DNA from 4 places in the Shewanella mesophila genome. Region 1 is predicted to be linked to each of the others. Evidence: predicted binding sites of a transcription regulator. Region 1 holds the regulator's gene; each other region holds the start of a gene.
The links. The regulator sigma-54, encoded in region 1, starts transcription at its own class of promoters, with help from an activator protein. The targets are predictions, from matches to a motif close to GTTGGCACGNNNNTNGNNT.

Region 1 (7,881 bases):
GGTCACGAACAAAGAATCTGACCCATTTGTCGAGGAAGCCGAGAGCGAAATCCCCCAAGGGGTGCCAACCGCTAAAGCTATGCTCTGGCTTGTCGTTGGTATTGTATTGCTGCCGCTGTCAGCAGACTGGATGGTGCAAGGTGCCGTTGGTATTGCAAAGGCGTACCACCTTTCCGATCTCGTGATAGGTCTAACCATTATTGCCGTAGGGACCAGTTTGCCCGAATTGGCCGCCTGTGTTGCTGGCGTTTTAAAGAAGGAAGACGACCTTGCTATTGGCAATATTGTTGGTTCAAACCTATTTAATATTTTAGCGGTACTGGCACTGCCAGCGCTTATCGCACCAGGATCGGTGGATGCGTCTGCCAGCACTCGAGACTTTTATATGGTATTAGCGACAAGTAGCGCCTTAGCCATACTCATTCTGCTAACGGGCAAGGATCGCCAGTTAAAACCTTGGCATGGAGGGGTGTTATTAGTGACTTTTGTTGCGTACCAAGCGGTACTTTTTCTATCCTAATTTCACGTTCAGCACCAGCTGACAACAAAGAGAGAACAAGATGGTAAATGCAAAACAATTACGTCAATGGGGACGCAATGTTATCGATATCGAGCGCAATGCGTTGGACAATCTTTATCAATACGTAGATTCAATCGAATTTGCTAAAGCGTGCCAACTCATCCTCTCCTGCACAGGAAAAGTAATTGTCATGGGAATGGGGAAATCTGGCCATATCGGCAATAAGATCTCTGCCACGTTAGCCAGTACAGGCACGCCAGCTTTCTTCGTTCATCCAGGTGAAGCAAGTCACGGTGATTTAGGTGTACTCAGTGAAAACGATATCGTGCTTGCGATCTCAAACTCTGGGGAGTCCAGCGAGATATTAACCTTAATGCCAGTCATTAAGCGTATGGGCTTACCCATTATTGCTGTAACAGGTAAACCTCATTCGAACATGGCCAAACACTCTGTGGTGCACTTATGTATCGAAGTGCCAGAGGAGGCTTGCCCGCTTGGATTAGCTCCCACTTCAAGCACCACAGCGACCTTAGTCATGGGGGATGCGTTAGCCGTTGCGCTACTACAAGCCCGTGGCTTCACTAAAGATGATTTTGCCTTGTCGCACCCAGGTGGCAGCCTAGGTCGTAAACTACTACTTAAAGTTAGCGATGTAATGCACACAGGTGCAAACCTACCTCTAGTATCACAAGATATCAGTATCACCGAAGCCTTATATGAAATATCGAAAAAAGGTTTGGGCATGACGGCCGTCATTGACGACAACCGTCGATTAGTGGGTATTTTTACCGATGGCGATCTGCGCCGAGTGATCGATGCAGAAGTGAACCTAAGAACCACCTCTATTAGCCAAGTCATGACCCAGGGTTGTGTTACTGTCGGTGATGGTATCTTGGCCGCTGAGGCGCTTAAAATCATGGATGAGAAAGAGATAAATGGCCTGATTGTTACCGATACTAATCAACAACCTATTGGTGCACTCAATATGCTGGATATGGTCAAAGCAGGAGTAATTTAATCATGGCTCATCAAGGTTTTTACGGCCCAATCGCTGATGCGATCTGGCAAAAAGCAAAACAGATTAAACTGCTTATCTGCGATGTGGACGGCGTCTTTTCTGACGGGCTAGTGTATATGAGCAATTCTGGCGATGAGCTTAAAACCTTCCATACTCGCGATGGCTACGGTGTGCGCTCTTTGCTAACAAGTGATATTCCGGTTGCGATTATCACAGGGCGTAAATCACGCATTGTTGAAGACCGTATGACAGCCCTTGGCATTACGCATATCTATCAAGGCGTCGATGATAAAATGGTGCCTTATCAAGAGTTGCTAAAGCTCTACCAAGTCACCCCACAGCAAGTCGCATACATAGGTGATGACATGGTTGATCTGCCAGTGATGCAGCAAGTCGGCTTATCCGTCTGTGTCGCCGATGGCCATCCTTATGTGCAACAACACGCCGATATGGTCACCACGATTAAAGGTGGACACGGCGCACTTAGAGAGCTAACGGATCTTATTTTACTCAGCCAAGATAAGTTTGAGTCAGCGCACGGAATGAGTATATGAATAGAGTCACGCTGGCGATTTTAGCGTTTTTTGGTGCGGCATTAATCCTCTACTGGCAGGTGCAGACAAAACGTGGGGCTAACGACCAGATTTTCGATGCATCTGAGCGTCCAGATTATATCGTCAACGACTTAAAAAGCGTGCAGTATAACGAGCAAGGCAATATCAACAGTCGCGTATCGGCAAGCCATATGGAGTATTATTCCGACCGAGATATGACCTATTTTTCAGATCCCATTTACTTAGTCTATCCTGCAAATGGTGATGCTCAATGGCGCTTACGCTCAACCAAAGGTACCTTAGATAAAAATAGCGGACGAGTAACCCTAGAAAATAATGTTATCATTGATGCTATTAGCCCAGAAGAACCGATCCAAACCATTGAGACAAGCTATCTGGAACTCGATCTAAATACTATGATCATGACCTCAGACCGCACCATTCGAATTACAGGTAAAGATTTTCTGATCACAGGCCAAGGTTTGCATGCTGACCTGAATGCACAAAATGTACGACTGACTAGTCAGGTAGAAGGAACATATGAAACTAAATAACCTTATTCTTGCTTGCGCGCTAACCCTAGTTAGCTTAGGTAGCACAGCCAAGGACAATGATCTACTGCAAGAGGTTAAGATCTCTGCCGCTAGCCAAGAAGCCGATATTAAGAATAATCAGATTATCTTCAATGGCCCAGTTGAAGTAACCCAAGGCTCAATAAAGATCCTAGCAGATGAGTTACGTGCATTTAGCAAAGAAAACAGCAATGGCAAAATCCTGGTCGCGACGGGAAATCCCGCAACATACACCCAAGTGATGGAAAATGGACGGCCAGCTTCAGCCAGCGCCAAAGAGATCCGCTACGAACTATCGAGCCGTACTCTGATACTGATAGGTAATGCCACTCTTGAACAAGAAGGCAGCCAAGTGACGGGTGACCAGATCCGTTACAATATTGAGCAACAGCAACTGATTGCCGAAAGCACGGGTAACGATCGAGTGATCACTATTATTCAACCTGAGAATTACCAAGAAGTCCCGAAAACTCCCGCTGAAGAGCAACCTAAGCAGCAGGAAAAGCAATGACAGATATGACATTAAAAGCGGTCAATTTAGCTAAAAGTTACAAAAGCCGTGCCGTTGTTCAAGATGTAAGTTTGACCGTAAGAACAGGACAGATCGTGGGGCTACTAGGGCCCAACGGAGCAGGAAAAACTACCACGTTTTATATGGTTGTGGGTCTAGTTCAGAGCGATAAAGGACGTATCTTTATCGATGAAGACGACCTCACCTTAGACCCTATGCATCTGCGAGCCCGTAAAGGGATTGGCTATCTGCCACAAGAAGCGAGTATCTTTAGAAAGCTTTCGGTACGTGACAACATCATGGCAGTACTGCAAACACGAAGAGAACTCAGCAACGATCAACGTGAAGAGCAATTAGAACATCTACTCGAAGAGTTCCACATCACTCATATTCGTGACAGTCAAGGCATGGCACTATCGGGAGGCGAACGTCGCCGAGTTGAAATCGCCAGAGCATTAGCCGCTAATCCTAAGTTTATTTTGCTCGATGAGCCCTTCGCTGGCGTCGATCCTATATCGGTTATCGACATCAAAAAGATCATCGAACAGCTGAAAAATCGCGGACTAGGTGTATTAATCACCGACCATAATGTGCGCGAAACTCTCGATGTTTGTGAGAAAGCTTACATTGTGAGTCATGGCAATTTGATTGCCGAGGGAACTCCTGCTGAAATCTTAGACAACCAGCAAGTACGAGCAGTGTACTTAGGTGAACAATTCAAGCTATAGTTAATCTTATAAGCGATCGGCATAGGTTAAATACCTTGCCGTACATAATTAATATTTGCCTTTAACGACTTAAGGCCACCAACAAAGCTTTCTCATTTTATAATTAGAAACAAGGGAATAGCAGTACGATGAAAGCGTCACTTCAGCTCAAAATGGGTCAGCATTTAACCATGACACCCCAATTACAGCAAGCAATTCGTTTGTTGCAATTGTCGTCATTGGAGCTGCAACAAGAGATCCAGCAGGCATTAGAATCTAACCCGCTTTTAGAGTTAGATGAGGAGCAAGAGGGCGCCGACAACGGCGCTCGAGAAGAGCGCAATGATAACAATGAAACCTACGAGGTCGACTATGAAAACAAGCTACAAGTCGACTCGAGTGAAGATAATTCTGGCTTAGAAACATCCGACGCGCTCACCCAAGATTCCATGCCCGATGAACTCCCAGTTGATACTACATGGGATGAGGTATACACAGCGTCACCTAACTCCAGTTCGGGGGCAATGCGCGACGATGATATGCCTTTTCAAGGGGAAACTAGTGAAGGCTTGTATGAACACCTCGAGTGGCAAAAAAATCTTACTCCCTTTTCTGATAACGACTTAGCCATCGCTACCGCAATTATCGATGCCATCGACGAACGCGGTTACCTCACTCAAACCTGCGACGATATTCTTGAGGCCATGGGCGATCCAGAAATTGAACTGGATGAAATAGAAGCGGTACTAAAGCGCGTCCAACATTTCGATCCTGTTGGCGTTGCAGCGCGAGATCTCAGCGAATGTTTAACTATTCAGCTAGCACAATACGGTAATGATACCCCTCATATTGCCAATGCAAGAATGTTGATTAGCGAACATCTAGATCTTATCGCTGGTAGAGATTTTCGCCTATTGATGCGAAAAACTAAGTTAAAAGAAGACGATTTACGCGATGCTATCTCACTGATACAGACTCTCAATCCACGTCCAGGTTTGGCTATTACTGCCAGCCGAGACGAATATGTTATCCCGGATGTCACCGTGACGAAGAAAAAAGGTCGTTGGGTCGTAGAGCTTAATCCCGATAGTATGCCTAAGATTAATGTAAACCAGCATTATGCCGCAATGGCTCGCAGCACTAAGAGTCAGGCCGATGGACAATTTATTAGAGGTCACCTACAAGAAGCTAAATGGTTCTTGAAAAGTTTAGAGAGTCGCAACGAAACCCTGTTAAAAGTCACTAACTGTATTGTTGATTTTCAACAAGGCTTCTTTGAGTTTGGTGAAGAAGCGATGAAGCCGATGGTGTTAAACGATATTGCTGAAGCCGTTGAAATGCATGAGTCGACCATCTCTCGAGTAACAACGCAAAAGTATATGCACACCCCGAGAGGCATTTTTGAACTAAAATACTTCTTCTCTAGCCATGTGGGAACCGACGATGGCGGAGAGTGCTCTTCTACTGCAATACGAGCATTTATCAAAAAGCTCGTCGCAGCAGAAAACCAGAAGAAGCCGTTAAGCGACAGCAAAATGGCGCAACTTTTGGCAGAACAAGGCATTAAAGTCGCAAGACGGACAATTGCTAAATATCGAGAGGCTATGTTGATACCGCCATCGAACCAACGTAAAAGTTTGTAATCAACAACTGGAAACCGGAGGAGTGAATTTATGCAAATAAACCTTACAGGGCACCACATTGAGATAACCCAATCTCTACGGAACTATGTTGAAGAGAAATTCACAAAGCTTGAACGACATTTCGATCAGATCAATAATGTCCACGTTGTATTAAATGTCGAAAAATTGATGCAAAAAGTTGAAGCAAAGTTACATCTCCGAGGTGGAGAAGTCTTCGCAACATCGGAACACGCGGATATGTACGCCGCGATAGACTCCCTGATCGATAAATTAGATCGTCAGGTCATTAAACACAAAGAGAAGCAAACTAAACATTAACGATGGAACTTAGTACCATCCTGCGGCCGGAGTGCACAACCTGCGCCACTCCGGGCAGTAAGAAAAAGGTACTGGAACTTATCAGCGACTTAGCCGCTGTCCAGTACCCCACCCTTTCCTCTCAAGAGATCTTTGAAAGCCTTCTGGCGAGAGAGAAAATGGGCAGCACAGGTATAGGCAATGGTATTGCGATTCCTCATGGGCGACTAACCAACATAGATCAACCCGTCGCCGTGCTGATAAAATGTGCTGAACCAATCGCATTTGATGCAATTGATAACCAGCCCGTCGATATCTTATTTGCGTTACTCGTGCCCGCAGATCAATGCGAGCAACACCTTAGTACACTAGCCGCTATGGCTGAGAAGTTAAATGATAAAGTTATCATGAAACAACTAAGGAAAACTCAAGATGAAGCAGAGCTCTATCAGGTGATCACCCAATGAAGTTAGTCATAGTATCCGGGCGCTCAGGATCGGGAAAGTCAGTAGCACTAAGAGTGTTAGAAGATCTCGGATACTACTGTGTCGACAATCTGCCACTGCAGATGATGGAGTCACTGTTAGCCCAGCTTAAAGGCAGCAACGATCTGGTCGCCATCAGTGTCGATGTTCGCAATATGCCGACCCAAGATATCCAGCTAGATAAGCAGTTTGCTAACCTTCCGAAAGATATCGAATTATTAAGCTTCTTTCTTAACTCATCAGATGAAGTGCTGCTTAAACGCTACAGCGAGACCCGCAGGTTACACCCGCTATCTCGTGCTCAAGTCTCCCTGAAGGAAGCGATTAGACTTGAAGGGAGAATGCTCGAGCCGATCGCTAAGTTAGTCGATCATTATATCGATACCTCCAGCCTCAACATCTATGACTTAAGTGACAGAGTAAGAGAGATCTTACTTGGCACCATTGATAAAGAGTTAGTGATCAACTTTGAATCATTTGGCTTTAAATACGGGATGCCCACTGAAGCCGATTTTATGTTTGATGTACGTTTCTTACCTAATCCTCACTGGGAACAAGAGCTAAGGCCACTAACGGGCCTAGATGAGCCAGTACAGCAATTCTTAAGTCAGCAACCCTTAGTGAATAAGTTTATTTGGCAAATAGAGAATCTTATCGAGACCTGGCTACCTCATCTTGAGCGTAACAATCGCAGCTATCTCACCATCGCTATTGGCTGCACTGGAGGCCAACATAGATCTGTCTATGTCACCGACCAGCTCGCTAAATTATTTAATAAGGGCAAACACAAGGTTCAAGCGCGACACAGAGAGTTGAAGCGACATGAAGCTTGAGCGCCAGCTAACCATCTGCAATAAACTCGGCCTACATGCAAGGGCGGCAACCAAACTGGCGGTATTGGCGGCAAAGTTTGATGCTCAAGTCACCTTGATTCAAGGAGATAAGCAAGCCTCTGCCGCAAGTGTGTTAGGCTTACTCATGCTTGAAACTGGTATGGGGAAAACCATTACGATCACTAGTGAGGGTAAAGATGCGTTAGCAGCACTCGATGCCATCAGCGCGCTTATTGACGCTAAATTCGAAGAAGCCGTATAATCTGCCCACCGTTAGTTGATGCCGCTAACGTTTTTTATCGCTATAAGTAGCACGCTCCGTTCTATAATAATCATCAACTTACATACCCAAAAGCTGATTTAGTCATTTTGATTCCTCGGGGGAGCCATGCCGATTGAAGTATTAGATAGTGAAACCACAGATCAGCGGATGCACCGGCTTACTCAAGCCCTTAGTAGCGGTATGTTTGTCCACGTGCGCAATATGCTCCAGGACATGGCGGCATCCGACATCGCCTTTATCTTAGAGTCATCGCCACCACGTACTCGTCAAGTATTGTGGCAGCTTATCGATCAAGCCCATACGGGCGAAATCTTAGATGAACTCGGTGAGGAACTAAAAGATCATCTTATTACCCAGATGAGCCCAGAGCGTGTCGCTAAGGCCGCCGAAGGTATGGATACCGATGATCTCGCCTACATTCTGCGTAGCTTACCCGACAGTGTATTTAATCAAGTTCT
Region 2 (7,881 bases), 2.1 Mb from region 1:
GAACAGACATTGAGCTTCCTGCCGCGCCTGCTTACTACATTATTTGCATTGATGTTCTTAGGCCACTTATTGGTCCAAACCATGATGGAGTTTTTCTTCGAAATGGTGAACATGATCCCTATGGTCATAGGCTAGTCATGATGCTTGGGGTAGCAATGTCACTCTGCTTACCTCAGCTGATAGGGGGCTGATATGGAAATCTTGATGTCCACCATAATGCAGACATTGTCAGCATATATGTGGCCCCTTTACCGCGTCTCGAGCATGCTCATGGTGATGGCGGTGTTTGGCGCCAATACTACGCCTGTAAGGGTTCGACTGTTACTTGCCGTTGCCATCACATTTGCGATAGCCCCAGTTTTACCCGTCAATACCGATGTTGACTTGTTCTCATTGTCGGCGGTTTTTGTTACTGCGCAACAGATCTTGATCGGTGTGACAATGGGTTTTGTGACCCTGCTTATCATGCAAACATTTGTGCTGACAGGGCAGATTATTGGTATGCAGACTAGTTTAGGTTTTGCCTCTATGGTCGATCCTAGCTCGGGCCAACAAACGCCGGTTATTGGTAACTTTTTTCTGTTATTGACGACGATGATCTTTCTTGCTGTCGATGGTCACCTTGTATTGATCCGTATGCTAGTCGCAAGCTTCGATACCATTCCCGTATCGACTCAGGGCATCTCTATCGCGAGTTATCGTATGCTGGCTGAATGGGGCGCGTATATGTTTGGCGCGGCATTGACTATGTCTATCTCGGCTATCGTTGCCTTGCTGCTAATTAACCTCTCCTTCGGTGTTATGACGAGAGCTTCACCACAGTTGAATATTTTTGCTATCGGTTTCCCGGTAACCATGGTCAGCGGTTTGATCATCTTATGGTTAACATTGACACCAATCATGGCGCATTTTGATGAGGTTTGGCATTCGGCACAATTATTGCTCTGTAATATTCTTGAGTTGCAGTGCAGTACGGATGGGAGTTTCTGATGGCTGAGAATGATTCTAGTCAAGAAAAAACCGAAGAGGCCACCCCCAGGAGGCGTGAACAAGCGCGAGAGAAAGGTCAGGTTGCTCGTTCCAAAGAGCTAGGCACTTCTGCGGTATTGATGTCGGCGGCAGTCGGCTTTGCCATGCTTGGTCCCGATCTTGGGGCTGCGCTAGTCAGGCTGATGGAAAAGCTATTCACTATGGATAGGGCTGCCATTTTTGATACTAACAGCATGTTTAATGTATGGCAGGTCGTGGGCAGTGAGCTTGCTATTCCGATGGCCAGTTTTATCGGCTTCTTAGCGCTTGTTGCATTTTTAGGCAATGTAGTTATTGGTGGGATCACTTTCTCTGTTAAGGCTTTTATGCCTAAGGGAAGTAAGATGAACCCTATGAGTGGCTTTAAACGTATGTTTGGTGTTCAAGCCTTAGTCGAGTTGACTAAAGGGATCGCTAAGTTTTCAGTGGTTGCTATCATGGCATACCTTCTTCTACGTTACTATTTTTTCGATATTTTAACTCTGTCTCAAGGTCATCTTCCGAGCAATGTTTATAATGCGCTAGACCTATTAGTTTGGATGTTTATTATTCTTTGTTCATCCACAGTTATCATTGTCGTTATCGATGTTCCCTTTCAAATTTGGAACCATAACAAACAATTACGTATGACCAAACAAGAAATTAAAGACGAATATAAAGATACTGAGGGCCAACCTGAGGTTAAAGGTCGGGTGCGTCAAATGCAGCGGGAAATGGCTCAGCGCCGTATGATGACTGAGGTGCCTAATGCTGATGTCATCGTGGTTAACCCCGAGCATTATGCCGTTGCTGTTAAGTATGACTCTACAAAGGCCGCAGCACCTTATGTGTTAGCCAAAGGCGTTGATGAGGTGGCGTTTAAGATCAGAGAAATCGCCAGAGAGCATGATGTCGCCATTGTATCGGCGCCGCCGCTAGCAAGAGCGATATATCATACGACTAAGATAGAGCAAGAGATCCCTGAAGGTCTGTTTACTGCGGTCGCTCAGGTACTCGCTTATGTGTTCCAATTAAGACAATATCAGCAAAAGGGGGGCAAACGCCCGACCCCGATCCCGCAAAATCAGCCTATTCCCGATGAATTGAAATATTAATTTGGCTTCTCAAGCCATGCACATTGCGTCATTTCAATCATTTATTTCTTTTATGCCTATGTGATTAGATATAGATCAATTATCAACTTAAATTGGCTCAGTTTTTGCTTTTAGAGATCTAGATGTCAAAGTTTAGGCGCGAAATTGATGGATTTTAAAGCAACTCTTGGTCAGATTAAGCAGGTTAAACCTGCTGATTTTAAAGGTGTCGGCACACCAGTATTAGTATTGGCAGCACTTGCCATGATCATTTTGCCCATGCCTGCATTCTTGCTCGATATTCTGTTTTCATTCAATATTGCGCTAGCGCTTGTGGTGTTATTGGTTGCTATCTACTCCGATCGTCCCCTCGATTTTGCTGCGTTTCCTACCGTACTCTTAGTCGCTACCCTACTGCGTTTGGCGCTTAACGTCGCCTCTACGCGAATTGTACTGCTCGAAGGCCACAACGGTGGGGATGCTGCAGGTAAAGTGATCGAGGCGTTTGGCTCTGTGGTTATCGGGGGCAACTATGCTGTTGGTCTAGTGGTATTCCTGATCTTGATCATCATTAACTTTGCCGTAGTGACTAAGGGTGCTGGGCGTATCTCGGAAGTGAGTGCGCGTTTTACCTTGGATGCTATGCCTGGTAAGCAAATGGCAATTGATGCCGATTTAAATGCAGGTGTACTTAATCAAGATCAAGCCCGTATTCGCCGTGCAGAGGTGACCAAAGAAGCCGATTTCTATGGCGCAATGGACGGTGCTTCTAAGTTTGTTAAGGGTGATGCGATCGCCGGTATTATGATCTTGGTCATCAATATATTGGGCGGCTTTGTTATCGGTATGGCCCAACATGGGTTGGATTTTTCAACCGCAGTAGAGATTTATACCCTATTGACGATTGGTGATGGTCTTGTCGCGCAGATCCCTGGCTTATTGTTATCAATAGCGGCAGCCTTGATGGTCACACGCCAGAATGAATCTGGCGATATGGGGCAAATGGTGATGAGCCAAATGTTCGATAGTCCAAAGTCTCTATCTATTGCCGCCGGCGTTTTGCTTATTATGGGCATAGTACCCGGCATGCCTCATTTTGCATTTCTCACCTTCGGTTTAGCGACCGCTGGCGGCGCATATTTTATTCATAACAAGCAAAATAAGGACCGTCAAAAAGCGCTAGAGCTCGCCAAAACGTCGACCGCACCAGCGGGGGACGCTAAACCTAAAGAGCTTAGTTGGGATGATGTACAGCATGTCGATACCATAGGTTTAGAGGTCGGTTATCGACTTATTCCTCTGGTAGATAAAGGGCAGGGTGGAGAGTTGTTAGGTCGAATTAAGGGCGTACGTAAAAAGCTGTCGCAGGAGCTGGGTTTCTTAGTGCCTGCTGTGCATATTCGTGACAACTTAGACCTATCGCCAAACACCTATCGCATTTCCTTAATGGGCGTTGCATCGGGTGAAGCGGAGATCCGTCATGATTGTGAATTGGCGATTAACCCTGGTCAAGTCTACGGTAAGCTCGATGGTGTTGAGACAACCGATCCTGCGTTTGGGTTAGAGGCGGTGTGGATTGCGCCAGAGTTAAGGGAGCACGCGCAAACCTTAGGCTACACGGTAGTCGATGCTGCCACGGTAGTTGCAACACATTTGAGCCAATTACTGACCAATAATGCATCTAAACTACTTGGTTATGAAGAGGTTCAACAGCTTATGGATATGCTGGCTAAGCATTCACCTAAGCTAGTGACAGGCTTTATTCCTGATGTGATGTCGCTTGGTACTGTGGTGAAAGTGATGCAGAACCTGCTTAATGAAGGGGTATCGATACGCGACCTTAAGACAATCGTACAAACCTTGTTAGAGTACGGTCCTAAGAGTAACGACACCGAAGTATTGACCGCCGCTGTGCGTATTGCCTTGAAACGTATGATCGTACAAGAAATAAGCGGCCCAGAGCTTGAAATACCTGTCATTACTTTGGCGCCAGAATTGGAACAGATGTTGCATCAGTCAATGCAGGCTACGGGGGGTGAAGGGCCAAATATTGAACCTAGCCTCGCAGAACGGATGCAAAAATCGCTACTCGATGCATCCCAGCGCCAGGAGATGGTTGGTCAGCCAGCGATATTACTGACCTCTGGTATGTTACGTTCGACACTGTCACGATTTGTTAAACATACCATTCCAAATTTACGGGTGATCTCTTACCAAGAGGTGCCTGATGAAAAACAAATCCGCATCGTGTCTGCGGTAGGCCAGTAGAGGGTATTTAGGTGAAAATTAAACGTTTTTTAGCAAAAGATATGCGCTCGGCTCTGGCCCAAGTCAAAGAAGTGTTAGGTTCAGATGCCGTTATTATGTCAAATAAAAAAGTCACCGGTGGCATCGAAATTGTAGCTGCAGTCGATTACGACGAACCCAAGCCCGCGGCAACTAAGCCTGCTTCAGCTAATGCTGCCTCGACCTTTTTAGATCTCGCCGAAGAGAAAGTGTCTATCGGTCGTCAACCGGTAAAAACCGAGTCAAAAAAACAACCTGCTCCAGTAGCCGATTCCCTGCAAGCCTTGCTTGAGCGTCAACAAAGCCGCGTTAATCAGCAGATAAATCGCAGTAATGAAGAATTAGACATGCCAGCATGGGCGAAGGGATTACAAGCCCCTCATGATGAACCTAAGATGCCTCGTTTAGATGAAGCCAAAACGAGCTTTAATCATAAGAAAGAGAAGACGGCGCCAGTTAGTGCAGAATTAGACTTAATGCGTGAGGAGTTGGCATCTTTGCGAAATTTGTTAACCCATCAGGTGACTTCACTTATCACTGAGCAGAAGAGTCGTCTTGACCCTGTGGGGGCTATGTTAGAGAGTCGTTTGCTTGATGCGGAGTTTTCACCGGAAGTCGCGAGTAAGCTTTCAAATCTGAGTGAACATTATTCCCCTGCCGAACTCATCAAAACATTGCCAAGAAGTCTAGCAAACATGTTAGATAATCAAGGGGATGATATTGTGCGTCAGGGAGGTGTCGTAGCATTCGTCGGTCCAACTGGGGTTGGAAAGACGACCAGTGTCGCAAAATTAGCCGCAAGATTTGCCGCACATCATGGTTCAGATCAAGTTGCATTGATAACAACCGATCATTATCGCATTGGAGCCTTTGAGCAATTGGCAACCTATGGCAAAATAATGGGGTGTCCGGTAAAGCAGGCTCATGATTTAAATGAATTGGAACAAATACTTTATCAGTTTCGTAATCGCAAGCTAGTATTGATAGATACGGCAGGAATGGGGCAGCGAGATGTGCGATTGTTTCAGCAACTAGATAATTTAACTGCAAATAGCAGATTACCTATACGCAGTTATCTGGTACTGTCATCAACAAGTCAAAGAAGAGTGCTTGAAGATTCGGTAAAACAGTTCGCTAGAATCCCGTTATCGGGAGCGATATTAACCAAGCTGGATGAGTCTGTCGCATTAGCACCTGCATTAAGTGTATTGATCCAAAGTGGGTTACCATTAAGTTATGTTACTGATGGGCAAAGAGTTCCAGAAGATATGCAGGTTGCAGATACACTAGCATTGGCAAATCAAGCGCTTTCAGTACTAGATAAGAAAGAGCAACCAATAAGAAACATTGAAAGGTCTCATGAGCAGGCCTATGCATTTGAGTAAAACAATGAGTCGGGATCAAGCAAGCGGTTTACGTATGATGAATCAACCATATAACGAAAAAGTAAAAGTAATCGCCGTGACCGGTGGTAAAGGTGGCGTAGGTAAAACTAGCGTATCCATTAACACCGCGGTTTCGTTGGCAGAGAAAGGCAAGCGTGTGCTTGTGCTTGATGCTGACCTTGGATTGGCGAACGTTGACGTGATGTTGGGCCTTAGGGCCGAACGTAATCTGTCCCATGTGCTTTCCGGTGATGCAGATCTCGATGATATTATCGTGAGAGGCCCTAAAGGTATAGGTATCATTCCTGCTACTTCTGGTACTCAGGCTATGGTCGAGTTAACCGCGGCGCAACACGCTGGTCTTATTCGTGCTTTTAGCGAGATGAGGACACAATTTGATATCTTAGTGGTTGATACTGCGGCCGGGATTTCAGATATGGTGCTTAGCTTTTCGCGTGCCGCACAGGATGTGTTAATTGTTGTGTGCGATGAGCCCACGTCGATCACAGATGCCTATGCGCTAATTAAGATTTTAAGTCGTGAACATGGTGTATTTAGATTTAAAATTGTTGCTAATATGGTTAGAAGTTTACGCGAAGGAATGGAGTTATTTGCTAAACTTAGCAAAGTAACGGATCGCTTCCTCGATGTTGCTTTAGAGTTGGTAGCAACGATTCCATTTGATGAAAATCTTCGTAAATCCGTTCGTAAACAAAAATTGATTGTAGAAGCATTTCCTAAATCGCCTGCATCAATTGCATATCACGGATTAGCTAATAAAATCATTAGTTGGCCCGTACCACAACAGCCTGGTGGGCACTTGGAGTTCTTTGTTGAACGTCTAGTGCAACGTCCTGAATATCAAGAGGATCGTGCGAGTGAGTAAAGCCGCTGCGTATACTTGTTTAGATAATAAGACGTCTATCGTTGAACAGTATGCACCGTTGGTTAAAAGGATTGCTCACCATTTATTAGCTCGTTTGCCAGCTTCCGTTCAATTAGATGATCTAATTCAAGCCGGTATGATGGGATTGTTAGAGGCGTCAACCAAATTTGATGGCAGTAAGGGGGCGAAGTTTGAAACCTTTGCTGGCATTAGAATTAGAGGCTCAATGCTTGATGAAATACGGCGCGGAGACTGGGTTCCCCGCTCTGTTCATCGCAATCAAAGACGAGTCGCTCAGGTGATTGATGAGCTAGAACAAGAGCTAGGACGAGATGCAAAAGATAATGAAATTGCAGATCGACTTGATATGTCGCTCGATGAGTACCATCATATTCTTAATGATGTATCAGTTGGAAAAGTAGTTGGAATTGAAGATCTTGGTGTATCGGTCGATGTCGTTAGCCAAGATGATGGACATCAGGATGATGCTTTTGAGGCGTTAGCTGAAGATCAATTTCATGCCGCCTTAGTTGAAGCCATCAAATTATTACCAGAAAGAGATGGTTTAGTTTTGTCGTTATATTATGACGAAGCGTTAAATTTAAAAGAGATTGGTGCCGTTCTTGATGTTAGTGAGTCTCGTGTTAGCCAGATACTTAGTCAGGCAATGCTTAGACTGAAAGCTAAACTTAAGCACTGGACCAAAATATAACGATTACATGAGCAATATAAAAGCAGCTCCGCGGAGGAAACCTTGGACAAGAATATGAAGATTCTCGTCGTTGACGATTTTTCAACAATGAGGCGTATCATCAAGAACTTGTTAAGAGACTTGGGTTTTAACAACACTCAGGAAGCAGATGATGGTTCGACGGCATTGCCTATGCTACAAAAAGGTGATTTTGACTTTGTCGTTACCGATTGGAATATGCCCGGTATGCAAGGGATTGATTTGTTGAAGGCGATTCGTGCCGACGATGAGCTTAAGCATATTCCGGTATTGATGGTAACTGCGGAAGCAAAAAGGGAACAGATCATTGCAGCGGCTCAGGCCGGTGTTAATGGTTACGTGGTGAAGCCTTTTACTGCTGCGACATTGAAAGAGAAGTTAGACAAAATTTTCGAACGACTCGGTTAATCAAGGTTTAGCTATGCAGGCAGATACTTCAGGGCTGATCAGTTTGGCGCAGGCTAAGCAACTCGTTGAGTTGCTCGAAGCCAA
Region 3 (7,881 bases), 1.6 Mb from region 1:
TGAAACGCGAGATCCAGCCTATGTAAATGCTCGAATACTGAAAGACCTAAACGTCGAATCGCCCGCTCTGTTACCCTCCCAAACAGGGTATCTCGCACCTCCGAAATTACGGTATTGAGCAAACGCATTCCGCCATAGGCGACAACAAGTGCAATAGGAACACTGATCATCTGCTCTACGGATGCAGTGCTTAAGGTATCGACTATAGATTTGAGTACGAATGGTAAGCCGACGCTGGCGATTTTAGCGATGACCAAACACAACAAGGCCAATGCCACTCTTCCCTTAAACTCCAATAAATAGGGCCAAAGCAATTTAAGAACATGCCAGTTTAATTTATCAATTGGGCCATCAAAATACAGTGTGGGACGCATAGTTACTCCATGTAAAACAACATACAGATCGCCCAAGGCTTACATCTGATAATCGTCAAAAAAAGGAAATCAGCCCCAACTCAGAACGAACCGATTTGTCAGCACTAACCTAAGACCTTCACGTGGACATACTAAGCGAGCCTTAGGGTTTGGTCATGTAACTTCATATCATCACAGTTTAAGGGCTGGCGCTATTACCTAGGCAGTTGATTTGGTTTACTCATGTACAATCAGGGACATCAATTGCTCCAAATTTGGATAACATAACGCTAAGTGATGATTCAAACTGTGATCATATATCCTTAACCACAATCCGCTCCAAATATATAAATCACCTACCACGAACATAGCACTTTAGTTTTACATTTAATGAAAAAAGCGATACAAAAGAGCTAACCTTAAGTGAGTAATTTACCAAATCCGCCCTAATGAGATTAATTGTTGTTATCTCTTTATGTATATTTTGGTAATCTGCACTTGTCGCTAAGGCTGCTTAATCTTAGCGAACGTAACATCGGGAATAAACCCAATATAGTTAAAGGAAGCCGATATGCCACAATCATCTGAAGCTCAATACCCTCCACTGCCGTTAATACAAACTTGGGTATGGATGATGACTGAATCGAATAGCCCAGAAATTCAACAAAAAGGGCAAAACAACTTGATATCGTCTTTTGGTAGCCTCGCAAAAGCAAACGAATACTTGGTAAAGCAGCAACTAAGATAACCACTGCTAAACTCATTAGACAAAAAAGGAAGCTATCGCTTCCTTTTGTCTTTTTTACAAAGAACTTCTCCGTTGAATAATACTATTATTCAACACTGCTAAGAGCGTTTCCGTATCTTCCCAGCCTATACAAGCATCGGTAATACTTTGGCCGTACCGTAGCGGCTCACTTTCGACATAATCTTGGCGCCCCTCTACAAGGTGACTCTCAACCATGACACCAAAAATCGACCTATTACCTGTGCTAATTTGACCAGCAATATCATCGGCAACCAACATTTGATTCTTAAACTGCTTACGACTATTGGCATGGCTAAAATCAACCATAATATTTGCCGGAAGACCAACCTTAGTTAACTGCTCTTGTATGGAACCTACATCTTGTGCACTGTAATTAGGTGCCTTACCACCGCGTAAAATAATGTGGCAATCGGGGTTTCCCTTGGTTGAAACAATCGCAGAGTGACCATATTTAGTCACAGATAGAAAATGATGTGGCGCACTGGCGGCACCAATGGCATCAATAGCAACTTTAATTGTCCCATCGGTGCCATTTTTAAAACCAACTGGACAAGATAAACCCGAAGCCAATTCCCTATGCACTTGAGACTCAGTCGTTCGCGCACCAATTGCTCCCCAGCACATTAAATCAGCCACATACTGAGGTGTGATCATATCTAAGAACTCACCAGCGGTCGGAACGCCCATATCATTAAGATCGAGCAGCAGTTTGCGGGCAGTTCTTAGTCCATCATTGAGCTTAAAACTATTATCCATGTATGGATCATTAATTAACCCTTTCCAGCCAACGGTCGTGCGGGGCTTTTCAAAGTAAACACGCATGACAATCTCTAACTGATCTTTATATTGCTCACGTAAAGCAACTAAGCGCTGACCATACTCCAATGCTGCTTTGGGATCATGAATAGAACAGGGGCCGATGACAACTAAAAGCCTATCATCACGGTGCTTTAATATTTCATGAATATTTTTTCGTGCATTAAACACTGTCGCAGATGCATTTTCAGTTGCCGGAAATCGCTCAAGTATCGCGATGGGAGGTAATAACTCTTTAATTTTATTGATGCGAACATCATCATTCTGATAATACATGGTAAATGTTTCAACTCCGGCTAACGATTAAAAAAAGTCTCTCTATTGCACTACTTCTTTCAATTTAGCCAGTATTGACAGGCATTGCAATCAAACATTGCTAAATTTAAACAATACAAAATAACATATTGTTATTAAATTAAATTATATTTACTGAATTACAAAAATGCTTATCCCGATGCGCATCTCTAACGAGTTAAACACAACAAAAATCCAACATCATTATCAAATTTAGCCATGTTACGCCATATCAGATTATTTATGCAGCTGAAAACTCTTCTATCAAGGATGAATATAGATATATACTTATATAAGTAATGACAAAGGATTGCGTGACAACTGATGAGATTTTTACTGTTTTTATTATGCTACGTGCTCCCTGTATTCACGCTTTTGGCAAATCCTACACCGCAAGGAATCTCGTTTGCAGTCAGCAACAGTATTCCTCCTTATTTCTTCGCAGACAGAAAAAGTGGCATACAGTATGATTTATTGAAAAGTGCCTTAGCAACACAACAGCTGACAATAAAGCAACTTTACTTCTCCCCAAATAAGCGTGCAATAAGACAAGTTAAAACCCATTTAGTAGACTGTTTAATTAATGCTCCTGAGAACATTGAGGGCCTGTTCTACACCGATAACGTGATCGATTATCAAAACAGTCTTTTTACGTTAACATCCAGTGAGTTAACCATTCAAAGTGTTGCCGATTTGGCTCATTTATCTCTCAATGGATTTCAAAATGCTACCCGATATTTGGGTGAGGAATTTAAACTGATGGCAGCCCTCAACCCCAACTACAGTGAATCTAATAGCCAACGCAGCCAGGTATTAATGCTGTTTACCAAACGTGTCGACGCGGTTGTATTAGAAAGGCGAATATTTGCTTATTATAAAGAGCAATTAACACACAGAATCGATACGAGTTCCCCAGTGTCTGAGCATCAAATATTTGCTCCAGCACAACGGAAAATAGCCTGCTTTGACAGTAAGTTAACAGAACAGATAAATAAGGGCATCAAGCAGATAAATGCTAAACCTTCTGCAGAGTAGCATTCAATACGAACTAAATAGAAAGCAAACTATTCAAAGAGAATTGAGGCTTCGAGAAGCCTTAACACGCTATGGCTCTATTCATTGATTAAAGTTATCAACTCTCGTTAAATCAAAAAATTAAACTTAAATTCAAAATACTTACAGAAGCGCAAGGCATTAAAGATGTTAGCCATTAATGGGTTTTCATCGCATGTAATTTTGACTGGTAACGACGTTTATTCATATCATCTCCAGTTAAGGCTAATGCCCTTTCGAGATTTAACTGAGCCTTGCGTTCATCCCCTGTTGCCCAATAGGCTCGCGATAAACCAAAGTAAAACTCATGCCGATAACTCGCCTTTTCAACAGCACGTTTATACCAAGTTAATGCCGTTTCATACTCATGATCAAAATACGCTTGTTGAGCCATATCATAGTAATAATAAGGGTTACGTATCCTTGCAAGCTCGAGCGTCTTATGAACTTCAGCCCACTCATCTAATCGCTGTTGACTAGCCAATAACACAGCATAATTATACAGTGCATTTAAGTCTTCTCCTTCCATAGACAAGGCTAGCTTGTAAATGGTTTCAGCTTGGTTATCCAGCCCCTTATAACGATATAAAATAGCCAGGGTATTAAGAGCTGGCACAAATTCAGCTTTTAACATTAGACTCTGCTTAATATAGGCATAGGCTAAGTCATACTTACCCTCAACCAACGACTCTGCTGCAATATTATTAAAAAACATGGCCATTACCGTGGTTTTATCTATGTGCTTCTTGGCATATCCACGCATGGTTCTTTCTGGTAAAAAATCAATTTGAATGGCGTCTTTAGAGACTAAATAGGTATTGTTGGTTTCCTTGGGCAATAGACGTAAGTTAATATGACCATTAACTAAATAAAAGTCCCCTTGCTTATCCCAAACAGGTGGCACTTCTATCTCTTGAAACTCAACACCAACATCTAGCACTTCCGCCAAGGAAGCGGAAAGTAAGACTAACGATAGGCAGTTGCCAGCTCGATCATCAAAGGTTTTTTGAGCAATACGAGTGACATTATCTTGATATTCAAATCCACCATTACTGGCATTAATATAGTTAGCTAGCCAACGATTAGCCATGGTGTAATCTCTAGACATGCGACTCTTTTGAAAATCTTGTCTTAATGTCTGAGTGATCTGACTAGATAGAGAAAAAAGTTCCTGCGGTTGGATAAGGTCTTGTGCAGGAGAAAAATATTCATCCCGAAAATACTGCTCTACATTATCAATGCGAGTTTGTGATGTTGAAGAGGCGCAACCTTGTATCAGCACAAGTAAGATGGACAGACATAATATTAATCTCATAATTGCCAACCTTAACGATCACATCATAAGATCTATCATAAAGTAGTTAGCTCACTTTTTCCCCACCAAAGCGTTACAAAATATTAACAAACTCACTCGTGCAGAGGTGGATCGATCTGAATAAAAACCTCATTAGCAGAGGATCCTGTTGTTGGATAAGTATAAGGACGATAGTAAAAATCACCGCAACTAAAGTGACGATAAGGACGTGGAATAGCAACACAGCCGATGGGTAGCGCTTGTAAAATTTGTATTTGCTGCTGCATTCGCAACATCTCTTGCCATTGATGATCTTTAAGGACTTGATTCCTAAGCGCAAACGCATCAAACGGCTCACTAGACTTGCGAACAACCACTTGACCAGAATGAACCGCTGACACAAAAAATAAGCCAATACACAATGCTAGCACTCTCATGTTCACTCTCCACTCAACAGTGACAGTCATCAATAGCCCATCATACATAAAAAAGGGCCTTTGCGTGAATAGCAAAGGCCCTGGTAGAGATGACACTAGATTAAACGATTAGCTAGCACTCTTTAGCGATACAAATTCAGGATACGCATCGATACCACAATCAGACGCATCCATACCGTTGTACTCTTCCTCTTCGGTAACTCGGATCCCCATAGTCAACTTAAGTGCGTACCAAACTACAAATGACGCACTAAATACCCAAGCGAAAATCACTGCGGCGCCATAGAACTGGCCCACTAAAGTTGCATCTGCATTTGACATAGGCACCATCACCAATCCAAACAAACCAGCAACACCGTGAACCGAGATAGCACCAACTGGGTCATCGATTTTTATACGGTCGAACATCACAATTGAGAACACCACAATGCCACCAGCAACCAAACCTATCGCACCAGCGAGAGGTAGTGAAGGAGAGAGAGGATCGGCGGTAATAGCCACTAAACCAGCTAACGCACCATTAAGAATCATAGTTAAGTCGGCTTTGCCCCAGACCATTTTGCATACGATCAACGCAGAGACAGAACCAAATGCAGCGGCTGAATTTGTGTTTACAAAAATTTTGGCAACTGCCGATGCATTTTCAACATCAGACACCAGCAGCTGAGAGCCACCGTTGAAGCCAAACCACCCCATCCATAGAATGAACATACCTAACGTCGCCATAGGAAGGTTAGAACCAGGGATAGGATTAACCTGGCCATTTGCGCCATACTTGCCTTTTCGAGCACCAAGCAATAACACACCTGAAATCGCTGCCGCAGCTCCCGCCATATGGACTATGCCACTACCAGCAAAATCGACAAAACCGGCTTCAGAGAGGAATCCACCACCCCAAGTCCAATATCCTTCAACAGGATAGATGACGCCCGTCATAAAAATTGAGAAGACTAAGAATGACCATAACTTCATCCGTTCTGCTACGGCACCAGACACAATAGACATAGCAGTAGCGACAAACACCACTTGGAAAAAGAAGTCTGACTCCAACGCATGATCGGCATCGCCAGCTTGAGAACCAATTAAGCTAGCAAGCGATGGCAGCCAACCGCCCTCTGCATTGTCGACGTACATGATGTTATAACCGACAATCAAATACATGATGCATGCTATAGAGTATAGGCATACGTTTTTGGTTAAAATTTCTGTGGTGTTTTTAGAACGAACTAACCCAGCTTCAAGCATGGCAAAACCCGCTGCCATCCACATTACCAACGCACCAGAAATAAGAAAGTAGAATGTATCTAGTGCGAATCGCAACTCTGTTACTGTTGCGCCCAATGCCTTTAACTCTTCCATTATCTAATCCCCCTAAAGTGCTTCGTTATCGAGTTCGCCAGTACGGATACGGATAACCTGATCCAGATCCGTGACAAAGATTTTACCGTCGCCAATCTTGCCGGTTCGCGCGGCTGAAACAATCGACTCAATCAGATGCTCAACATTTTCAGCTTTGGTAGCGATATCCAGTCTTACCTTAGGTAGGAAATCGACCTGATACTCTGCTCCGCGATACAGTTCGGTGTGCCCTTTTTGGCGCCCAAATCCTTTCACCTCGGTGACTGTCATCCCTTCTATACCCAGCCCAGCTATTGCTTCTCGCACATCATCCAATTTAAATGGTTTGATTATTGCGCTGATTAATTTCATTCCAGCCTCCGACTCGTCATTGTAGTTTTGTTATAGCAAAAACAATTCAATCATTAGGCCAAAATTAAAAACATATATAATACATACTGTTAACTTATTGCGTCCTAAGGTACAAACCAAGTTATGCACTAAAAAGGTGCAAGCATGCCCTTAGCGCACAAGAAATGGGCAACTTTTATTCGACCTATGACGGATTGGTAAAAATGGCGTTATCGGTATGATGGAACATCAAAAAGAGGAGGTCGCTATGTTAACACCACAGGATTGTGTACTCGTCATCGTCGATGTTCAGGGCAAACTTGCCCAGATCATGCATCAAGCTGAAGCAATGACAAGCAAGTTAGAAACCTTAATAAAGGCAGCAGAACTGTTTGAGATCCCAATTGTTTGGCTTGAGCAACTGCCTGATAAACTCGGCTCAACGAGTCAAAATCTTCAGACATTACTATCACCCAAGCATCATCCGATAGCTAAAGCTCATTTTAGTGCATGGCATTGTGAAGCTTTCCGTGAAGCCATGAGCAGTCATGATCGCAAGCAGGTGTTAATGACGGGAATTGAGACTCATGTATGTGTTTATCAAACATGTAGAGATCTATTAGATAATGATTTTGAGGTCAACGTGGTAGTCGATGGCGTATCTTCTCGAACAGCAGAGAACAAGCAACTTGGTATTCAGATGATGACCCAGTACGGCGCCAAAGTGACTAACAGTGAATCTTTGCTATTTGAACTTCAACAGCACGCTAGCGGCGAACGCTTTAAAGCCTTACTTAAGATGATTAAATAGGGGTTAATGGCATAAAAAAACCCTGGTTATCTAACCAGGGTTTTTACTAAAACACTTTTGCTAAATAGTATGACTTAGTAAGTTGCTTCGCGCTTCTTAGCTTCTTCATCCCACTTAGGTAATGTATTTTTCTTGAACTCTTCTTTCGCAGCGTTCATCTTCTTCATATCCATACCTAGCGCAGCTTGTGCTTTTGCTTTGGTAGATACATCAGGAATTGCAACAGGCTGTTTAACACCTTTAGCAGCAAGTAGCTGAGCGAGTTTAACTCGGGCATCACCAGCTTTATCGACTGAAGTACCTAGAATACGCAATATTTCATCTGCCGCGTGAGCTGCAGCACCATGAGATGCTGTTGCATAATC
Region 4 (7,881 bases), 970 kb from region 1:
CCTGATAGACACGCTTTAAACTGAGTTTAGGCTTCATCGTCATCGACCTTTAAACATAGGCCTACGCCACGGATAGTATGCAGCAGTTTTTGCTCAAAAGGCTTATCGACAATTTTACGCAATAGATGAATATGACTGCGAAGACTATCACTATCTGGCAAGCTATCGGGCCAGAGTAATCTCTCAATTTCATCTCGCTCTACTGTTTCAGGACTTCTTCTCGCCAATAGCGCCAGGATCTGCCAGCCTGTACGTGTCAACACTAATCGCTGCCCTTGTCGATGTACGCTATGTCCAGCAAAATCAAATTCAAGATCGCCAATTGTAAGCAAATTCGGCGACGGGCGCCGCTGCGACACCACCTTGAGTCGAGCCACTAATTCAGCCATAGCAAAAGGTTTAACCAAGTAATCATCGGCTCCCACTTCAAAACCAGACAGCCTATCTTGCAGGTTACTGCGCGCTGTCAGCATAATGATGGGAGCAATGATGCACTGCGCTTTCCATTTTTTACAGGCACTAATACCATCACCGTCGGGTAAATTAAGGTCGAGAATAATAGCGTCAAAGTTACGCTTTATTATCGCCTGCTCAGCCTGTGCGAGCGTCTCAGAATAATCCGTTTCGATATCATTCAGTTCTAAATAATGAATAATATTTTTAGCAAGTAGACGGTTATCTTCGACAAGAAGCACTAACATAATTATATAATTTCCAGTTGATGTGCAATGTGTACTAAATTAGCACGATTGCTAGCTGACAGCTTATTTCGCATAGATTCTAGGTGATATTCTACGCCACGAACGGTAATGTGTAATTCTTGTGATATTTCATGATTATGTAAACCAGTCGCAGCCATTTCCAATGCTTTAATCGCGGTTTGATTAAATAACTTATATTGACGGTAGGGATTTATTTGATCATGAAAATGTTCAAATAAATTCATTTGGGCTTGCTTAAGCGTAACCTCTAAGCCAGTCAGATTTAGGTCCTTATAATCATGTTTAGCAAGTAAAGTGAATCGACCGCTCCAAGCATTCGAAGCAAAGTTTTTCAGCGGCCAGCTGACGACCGTATTAACACCATATCGATTAAATAGTTTTTTGGCTTTATTAGGCTGTCCATCTTCTTCAAACACATAGCAATAGGGAGACTTTAGGCACAGAGCTTCGCCAAAGTTAATATCTGTTGCGGCGACACGAGCCAGATATTGTTGATGCAGTTGTTGCACCGTCGGTGATGACGCCAATACGCCAGCAGCACTTTGTAGCGTGCGCCGTGTCAGTAAATTGCCGCGATTATTTTCACGATAGTCTTCATAAGCACTGTTAGCTATGCCTTGGAACCAGAAGCCACCAAAGCCATGTGAGGCTATTGGCCGCTTGATATCATCGAGTACAGTACTGGCAATCGCTGGGGTTGCTTCCGCTTTCGTTATAGGCAGCTGAGTTAAACGTTCCATTTTTACACCACATACGCGCTATCAGAAACCACTACGGCGGCACTTAGCATGCACCGCATCAAACAACTTTGTTACAATTGTTAAACTGATGACGATAAGTCTACGCAATTAATGATATTGGATAAACGCTTATGGTGTGGAACTTCTAACTGCACAACAAAAACATAAATTTTATATTTAATCCTTCTAGTTTTGACGTAACTTTGACGTGCTACGTTTTATACTTCTGCTTACTCACGCCCTACGAGCCTCTCTTTTGTGCCTATTTGCCTTATTGATAATATATGCCCCAGTGATAAGTACATTAATAACAATTTTCTTGGACTGCCCAACCTCAAACCTATAGCACTAAGCTAGCTGGACGTTGAGTTAAACAAAATCAATGCTATGTGCAGATCACAGAAACACATGGAATAATCTTGAATGTGGAACCTTATATTGAGTGTAAGGTCAGAGCATTGTAAGTATTAAGATTTTCTTCTGAAACAAACCCTCTCACTCATATATCTGTAATAAGGTACTCCATGTTAAGCACACCTCCACTGCGCCGCTTGAGACGTCTACGTAGCTCTGAAACTATGCGCAATCTATTGCGCGAAAGCCATATTTCATTAACCGATTTGATCCATCCGATTTTCATAGAAGAACAGATCGAGCAAGCCATACCAATTGCAACTTTACCCGGTATAAGTCGCATTCCAGAAAGCCGCCTAGCCGATGAAATTTACGAGCTACAGTCACTCGGTATTCGCTATGTCATGCCCTTTGGTATATCACACACCAAAGATGCATCGGGAAGCGATACGTGGAACGACAATGGCTTACTTGCCCGTATGATTAAAACCATAAAATCTATCGCCCCCGAGATGATGGTGATACCCGACATCTGTTTTTGTGAATATACCGATCACGGTCATTGTGGTGTGATGCACCACAACGAAGTCGATAATGATGTCACCGTAGAAAACTTAGTTAGACAGTCGATAACCGCTGCTAAAGCTGGTGCCGATATGTTAGCCCCGTCGGCGATGATGGATGGTCAGGTAAAGGCCATTCGGCAAGGACTCGATAACGCTGGTTTTCAACACGTCGCAATTTTGGCCCATTCTGCAAAATTCGCCTCTTCTTTCTATGGCCCATTCAGAGCCGCTGTAGACTGTGAACTCAGTGGGAATAGGAAAGGCTACCAACTCGATTATGCTAACGGTCGTCAAGCACTACTCGAAGCCTCATTAGATGAAGCCGAAGGCGCCGACATTCTGATGGTAAAACCAGGAACCCCTTACTTAGATGTGATCAGCCGTTTAAGACAAGAAACCTATTTGCCTATAGCGGCATATCAAGTCGGTGGTGAATACGCCGGTATTAAATTTGCGGCGCTCGCAGGTGCACTCGATGAACGAACTGTGGTAACCGAAACCTTTGTTGGCTTAAAACGCGCTGGAGCCGATCTCATTGTGAGTTACTACACCAAACAATATGCCCAGTGGTTAGCTGAATAAAATATTGATACCAATCGGTAAAGTCCCTCAGAAACAAAAAGCCCTGAACACTTTCATGTTCAGGGCTTTTTTAATACTTATCGCTTACTCATCGCTGCACCAAAATAGTGCTTGATGACTCAGTAAACTTAAGAAGCGTCTTTTGAACCGCGGTTATGACGCTTACGATCGTTCTCTGTTAGGTAACGCTTACGAACACGAATGCTCAACGGCGTAACTTCTACTAACTCATCATCATCGATAAACTCAAGCGCTTGCTCAAGGGTCAAGTTGATTGGCGTAGTTAGCACTTGCGCTTCATCGGTACCCGATGCACGCATGTTAGTCAGCTGCTTACCTTTAAGACAGTTAACTGTTAGGTCGTTAGAACGAGAGTGAATACCAACAACTTGGCCTTCATACACTTCAGTCGCATGACCAATAAACAGACGACCACGGTCCTGTAGACCAAATAGTGCGAAAGTTAGTGCCTTACCCGTTGCGTTAGAGATCAATACGCCGTTAGCGCGTTGACCAATATCGCCACCTTTAACTGGACCATAATGATCGAATGTGTGGTAAATCAGACCAGTACCAGAAGTTGCAGTTAAGAACTCAGTTTGGAAACCGATTAAGCCACGGCTTGGGATAACGAAGTCGATACGGACACGACCCTTACCATCAAGCTGCATATCTTTCATTTCAGCTTTACGGGTACCTAGCTTCTCGATAACAGTACCTTGATGTTCTTCTTCAACGTCAACTGTCACTGTTTCGTATGGTTCGCACATCTCACCATCGATCTCTTTCATGATCACTTCTGGACGAGAAACGGCTAGCTCGTAACCTTCACGACGCATGTTTTCAATCAAGATTGAAAGGTGAAGTTCACCACGACCCGATACGCGGAAACGATCTGGGCTGTCAGTCTCTTCAACACGTAGTGCAACGTTATGCACTAATTCCTGCTCTAGACGCTCAAGGATGTTACGTGAAGTCACGTACTTACCTTCTTTGCCAGCAAATGGTGAAGTGTTGACCTGGAAGGTCATGGTCAGTGTCGGCTCATCAACAGAAAGCGGTGGCAATGCTTCTACAGCAGTCGTCGCACATACGGTGTCAGAAATCTTAAGTTCACCAAGACCTGTAATCGCGACGATGTCACCCGCGTTAGCAATTTCAACTTCTGTACGATCTAGACCCATGTAACCTAATACTTGGCCCATCTTGCCGTTACGCGTCTTACCGTCGGCACCGACGATAGTCACTTGCTGGTTAGTCTTAACGCTACCACGCTTAATGCGACCTACACCGATAACACCTACATATGAGTTGTAATCAAGTTGCGAGATCTGCATCTGGAAGTCACCTTCCGAATCTGCATCTGGGAATGAAACTTTTTCAACGATAGTTTCGAAAAGCGGCGTCATATCAACACCAACTTCATCTGGATCTAAGGTTGCGTAACCGTTTAACGCTGAAGCGTAAACGATTGGGAAGTCTAATTGCTCATCAGTCGCGCCTAAGTTATCGAAAAGATCGAATACTTGGTCGATAACCCAATCAGGACGCGCGCCTGGACGGTCAATCTTGTTGATAACAACAATTGGCTTTAAGCCTTGAGCGAATGCTTTCTTAGTTACGAAGCGAGTTTGTGGCATTGGGCCATCAACCGCGTCAACTAGTAGTAATACACAATCAACCATAGACAGAACACGCTCTACCTCACCACCAAAATCGGCGTGGCCAGGGGTGTCAACGATGTTGATGCGGTAATCGTTCCACTTGATGGCAGTATTCTTTGCAAGAATCGTGATTCCACGCTCCTTTTCAAGATCGTTCGAATCCATCACCCGCTCAGCGGCCTCTCCTCGAGTTTCAAGGGTTCCAGACTGTGCCAGCAACTTATCAACCAAGGTTGTTTTACCATGGTCAACGTGTGCAATAATGGCGATGTTACGTAAATTCTCTAACACGGATAAACCTCTTACCATCAAAAAAATAGGGTATTGATAACAGCTAATAATAATAGCTGTTGCAATAAAAAACGTGCCATTCTACTCTAGCCGAGGGCTCTCGCACAGGATTATTTTTTAGTCAGCTATGAATAGTCATGTTTATCATGGTGCGCACCAAGATGGTGATTGCACCATAAAAAGGCAACTAACGCACCAATATGGTGCAAAGCCGCAGAGCCTGGACTGCACCTTTCTATTCAAATCATTATTAATCAATAAGTTAATAAATTGGCACGAGTCTAGCTATACATTGGCCAGAACCGCGTTAAGCGCTACGTTGAATTATAAAGAAGGGCATCCCCTCTACCCTACTCGGAGACTTTAGAATGTCAGTTGAATCAGTTTTACAACAACTAGAAGAACTTGAAGTTAAGTTTGTTGATTTGCGTTTTACCGATACTAAAGGTAAAGAGCAGCACGTTTCTATTCCATCTCACCAGGTTGATGCCGATTTCTTTGAAGACGGTAAGATGTTCGATGGTTCATCAATTGCTGGCTGGAAAGGCATTAATGAGTCAGACATGGTGCTAATGCCAGATCCAACTACTTTTGTATTGGACCCTTTCACCGAAGAAACGACTGCACTTATTCGTTGTGACATTCTTGAGCCTGGCACTATGACAGGTTACGACCGCGACCCACGCTCTATCGCTAAGAAAGCAGAAGAGTACCTCATCTCTACTGGTATCGCAGATACAGTATTGATTGGTCCAGAGCCAGAATTCTTCCTATTTGACGATGTTAAGTTTGGTACCGACATGTCAGGTTGTTTCGTTAAGCTAGATGCTAAAGAAGCGGCCTGGAACTCAGGTACTCACTACGACGATGGCAACACGGGTCACCGTCCATTTGTTAAAGGTGGCTACTTCCCAGTTGCACCAGTGGATTCTTCACAAGACCTGCGCAGCGCTATGTGTCTAGTACTTGAAGAGATGGGTCAAGTTGTTGAAGCGCATCACCACGAAGTGGCGACTGCGGGTCAAAACGAAATCGCGACTCGCTTCAACACCCTAACTGAAAAGGCTGATGAAATTCAGATCCTTAAGTATGTTGTGCACAACATGGCACACGCATATGGCAAAACAGCGACCTTCATGCCTAAGCCAATCGTTGGTGACAACGGTAGCGGTATGCACGTTCACCAATCACTAGCGAAAGACGGTGTTAACCTGTTCTCTGGTGATAAGTACGCGGGCCTAAGTGAAACAGCACTTTACTACATCGGTGGTATTATCAAGCACGCTCGCGCGCTTAACGCTTTCACTAACCCAAGCACTAACTCTTACAAGCGTTTGGTTCCACATTTTGAAGCACCAGTTATGCTTGCATACTCTGCACGTAACCGCTCTGCTTCTATCCGTATCCCTGTGGTACCAAGCCCGAAAGCTCGTCGTATTGAGACCCGCTTCCCAGATCCAACCGCTAACCCATACTTAGCGTTTGCTGCACTACTAATGGCTGGCCTTGACGGTATCCAAAACAAGATCCACCCAGGTGAAGCGATGGATAAAGATCTTTATGATCTACCAGCTGAAGAAGCGGCTGAGATCCCACAAGTTGCAACCTCTCTAGAGAATGCACTTGAGAACCTAGCTGCTGACCATGAGTTCTTAACTAAGGGCGGCGTATTTAGCGAAGATTTTATTAGCTCTTATATCGCACTGAAAACAGCAGAAGCTGAGCGTGTTTCTCGCACGACTCACCCAGTTGAATTCGAGCTGTACTACAGCTTGTAATCAGTTAAATCAATAATAAAAACCGCCTAAATAGGCGGTTTTTTTATGCACAAAAATCCCCCTTTAAAAAGAGTTATGCCAATGCATTTAGCGATGTGATAGTTCACGGGCTTACCCTAATCGCTGTTGCAAAAATTAACAGCAGAGTAGTGATGCGACTTCCGTAAAATTAAGCATAAAATTTCACTCACTCCCATAGTTAAAATGATTTATCTTTATCGCCAAACTGCTATGATGAGCAGGCCGTTAATCTACCATAGAATCAATTATGTCTATCCGTTCTCCTTTTGAATGCTTCACCTGGAAAAGTGATATTTTTAGTTGCGACAGTAACGATATCGATACCTTTTATGCTCGCTTGTCTGAGCAGGTCTCACGCTTGGGGCTGCAGGAAAGAAAGTTAGGAGAGACAGGTGATTTTCCGGTTAATTTTTATCAATCTCCGGCTCAAAAGTCAGGCCAACCATCACTATTAATCAGTGCAGGTTTTCATGGCGAAGAAGCGGCGGGTCCTTGGGGCATGCTGTATTTTTTAAATGAACTAGAGCCAGAGTTATTTCAGCAGATTAATCTCAGTCTGTTACCCTTGGTCAATCCAACTGGGTTTAAACGTGGTCATAGATTCAATCAGTTAGGAGAAAACCCTAACCGAGGTTTCGTACTAGATAATGGCCGAGGTAAAAGCAATGATGACACATCTGCTGAAGGCAAGGTATTGCTTGAGCATTCACAACTATTACAAGCGGCCAGTAAAGATGGCATCTTAACCTGCCATGAGGATGTGTTACTCACAGATACTTATATCTACTCATTCGAAGCCAATCAAAATCCTGGTTCATTTAGTAAACATCTACGTGACACCTTAGGTCAGTTTTTTCCAATCGCCCAAGATGGTGAAATCGATGACTGCCCAGTAAAAGATGGGATTATTTTTAATCATTTCGACCTCTCCTTCGAAGCATTTCTGGTTCGTCTAGGGGCTGGTGTCGGTGTATGTAGTGAAACACCAGGCCTACAGAGTTTCGATCAACGGATACTTGCTAACGCCGCGATTATGAGACGTTTTATCGAACTGACGCTCGAAAAACAGTGATCCTCAGGCGACATCTGTTGTTGCAGCTAGCGGGAGCTATAACCTAGTTTAAATTTGAATAGATATTCCATTTATTCAGATATATAGTCAC

Region 2: flhA (flagellar biosynthesis protein FlhA) is a predicted target of sigma-54. The motif match lies at 2,215-2,233, and genes of this name have one in related genera.
Region 3: K0I73_RS14885 (P-II family nitrogen regulator) is a predicted target of sigma-54. The motif match lies at 6,771-6,789, and genes of this name have one in related genera.
Region 4: glnA (glutamate--ammonia ligase) is a predicted target of sigma-54. The motif match lies at 5,189-5,207, and genes of this name have one in related genera.

What each region holds. Positions count from the first base shown of each region.
Region 1 is NZ_CP080421.1:612,916-620,796, reverse strand. Features, by position in the region: gene K0I73_RS02785 (calcium/sodium antiporter) at 1-520, shown strand, start outside; gene K0I73_RS02780 (KpsF/GutQ family sugar-phosphate isomerase) at 561-1,538, shown strand; gene kdsC (3-deoxy-manno-octulosonate-8-phosphatase KdsC) at 1,541-2,092, shown strand; gene lptC (LPS export ABC transporter periplasmic protein LptC) at 2,089-2,646, shown strand; gene lptA (lipopolysaccharide transport periplasmic protein LptA) at 2,633-3,175, shown strand; gene lptB (LPS export ABC transporter ATP-binding protein) at 3,172-3,903, shown strand; gene K0I73_RS02755 (RNA polymerase factor sigma-54) at 4,032-5,525, shown strand; gene hpf (ribosome hibernation promoting factor) at 5,556-5,843, shown strand; gene ptsN (PTS IIA-like nitrogen regulatory protein PtsN) at 5,846-6,289, shown strand; gene rapZ (RNase adapter RapZ) at 6,286-7,140, shown strand; gene K0I73_RS02735 (HPr family phosphocarrier protein) at 7,130-7,402, shown strand; gene mgtE (magnesium transporter) at 7,529-7,881, shown strand, end outside.
Region 2 is NZ_CP080421.1:2,815,664-2,823,544, reverse strand. Features, by position in the region: gene K0I73_RS12465 (flagellar biosynthetic protein FliQ) at 1-135, shown strand, start outside; gene fliR (flagellar biosynthetic protein FliR) at 193-990, shown strand; gene flhB (flagellar biosynthesis protein FlhB) at 990-2,123, shown strand; gene flhA (flagellar biosynthesis protein FlhA) at 2,271-4,370, shown strand; gene flhF (flagellar biosynthesis GTPase FlhF) at 4,382-5,773, shown strand; gene K0I73_RS12440 (MinD/ParA family protein) at 5,778-6,659, shown strand; gene K0I73_RS12435 (RNA polymerase sigma factor FliA) at 6,652-7,371, shown strand; gene cheY (chemotaxis response regulator CheY) at 7,414-7,797, shown strand; gene K0I73_RS12425 (protein phosphatase CheZ) at 7,811-7,881, shown strand, end outside.
Region 3 is NZ_CP080421.1:3,339,337-3,347,217, forward strand. Features, by position in the region: gene K0I73_RS14850 (ABCB family ABC transporter ATP-binding protein/permease) at 1-374, opposite strand, end outside; gene K0I73_RS14855 (hypothetical protein) at 925-1,101, shown strand; gene aroG (3-deoxy-7-phosphoheptulonate synthase AroG) at 1,156-2,214, opposite strand; gene K0I73_RS14865 (substrate-binding periplasmic protein) at 2,557-3,267, shown strand; gene K0I73_RS14870 (tetratricopeptide repeat protein) at 3,443-4,600, opposite strand; gene K0I73_RS14875 (hypothetical protein) at 4,693-5,016, opposite strand; gene K0I73_RS14880 (ammonium transporter) at 5,125-6,375, opposite strand; gene K0I73_RS14885 (P-II family nitrogen regulator) at 6,388-6,726, opposite strand; gene K0I73_RS14890 (hydrolase) at 6,974-7,516, shown strand; gene nrfA (ammonia-forming nitrite reductase cytochrome c552 subunit) at 7,591-7,881, opposite strand, start outside.
Region 4 is NZ_CP080421.1:3,961,829-3,969,709, forward strand. Features, by position in the region: gene K0I73_RS17440 (sensor histidine kinase) at 1-37, opposite strand, end outside; gene K0I73_RS17445 (response regulator transcription factor) at 27-701, opposite strand; gene K0I73_RS17450 (response regulator transcription factor) at 704-1,462, opposite strand; gene hemB (porphobilinogen synthase) at 1,987-2,964, shown strand; gene typA (translational GTPase TypA) at 3,093-4,919, opposite strand; gene glnA (glutamate--ammonia ligase) at 5,288-6,697, shown strand; gene K0I73_RS17470 (N-acetyl-ornithine deacetylase) at 6,966-7,790, shown strand.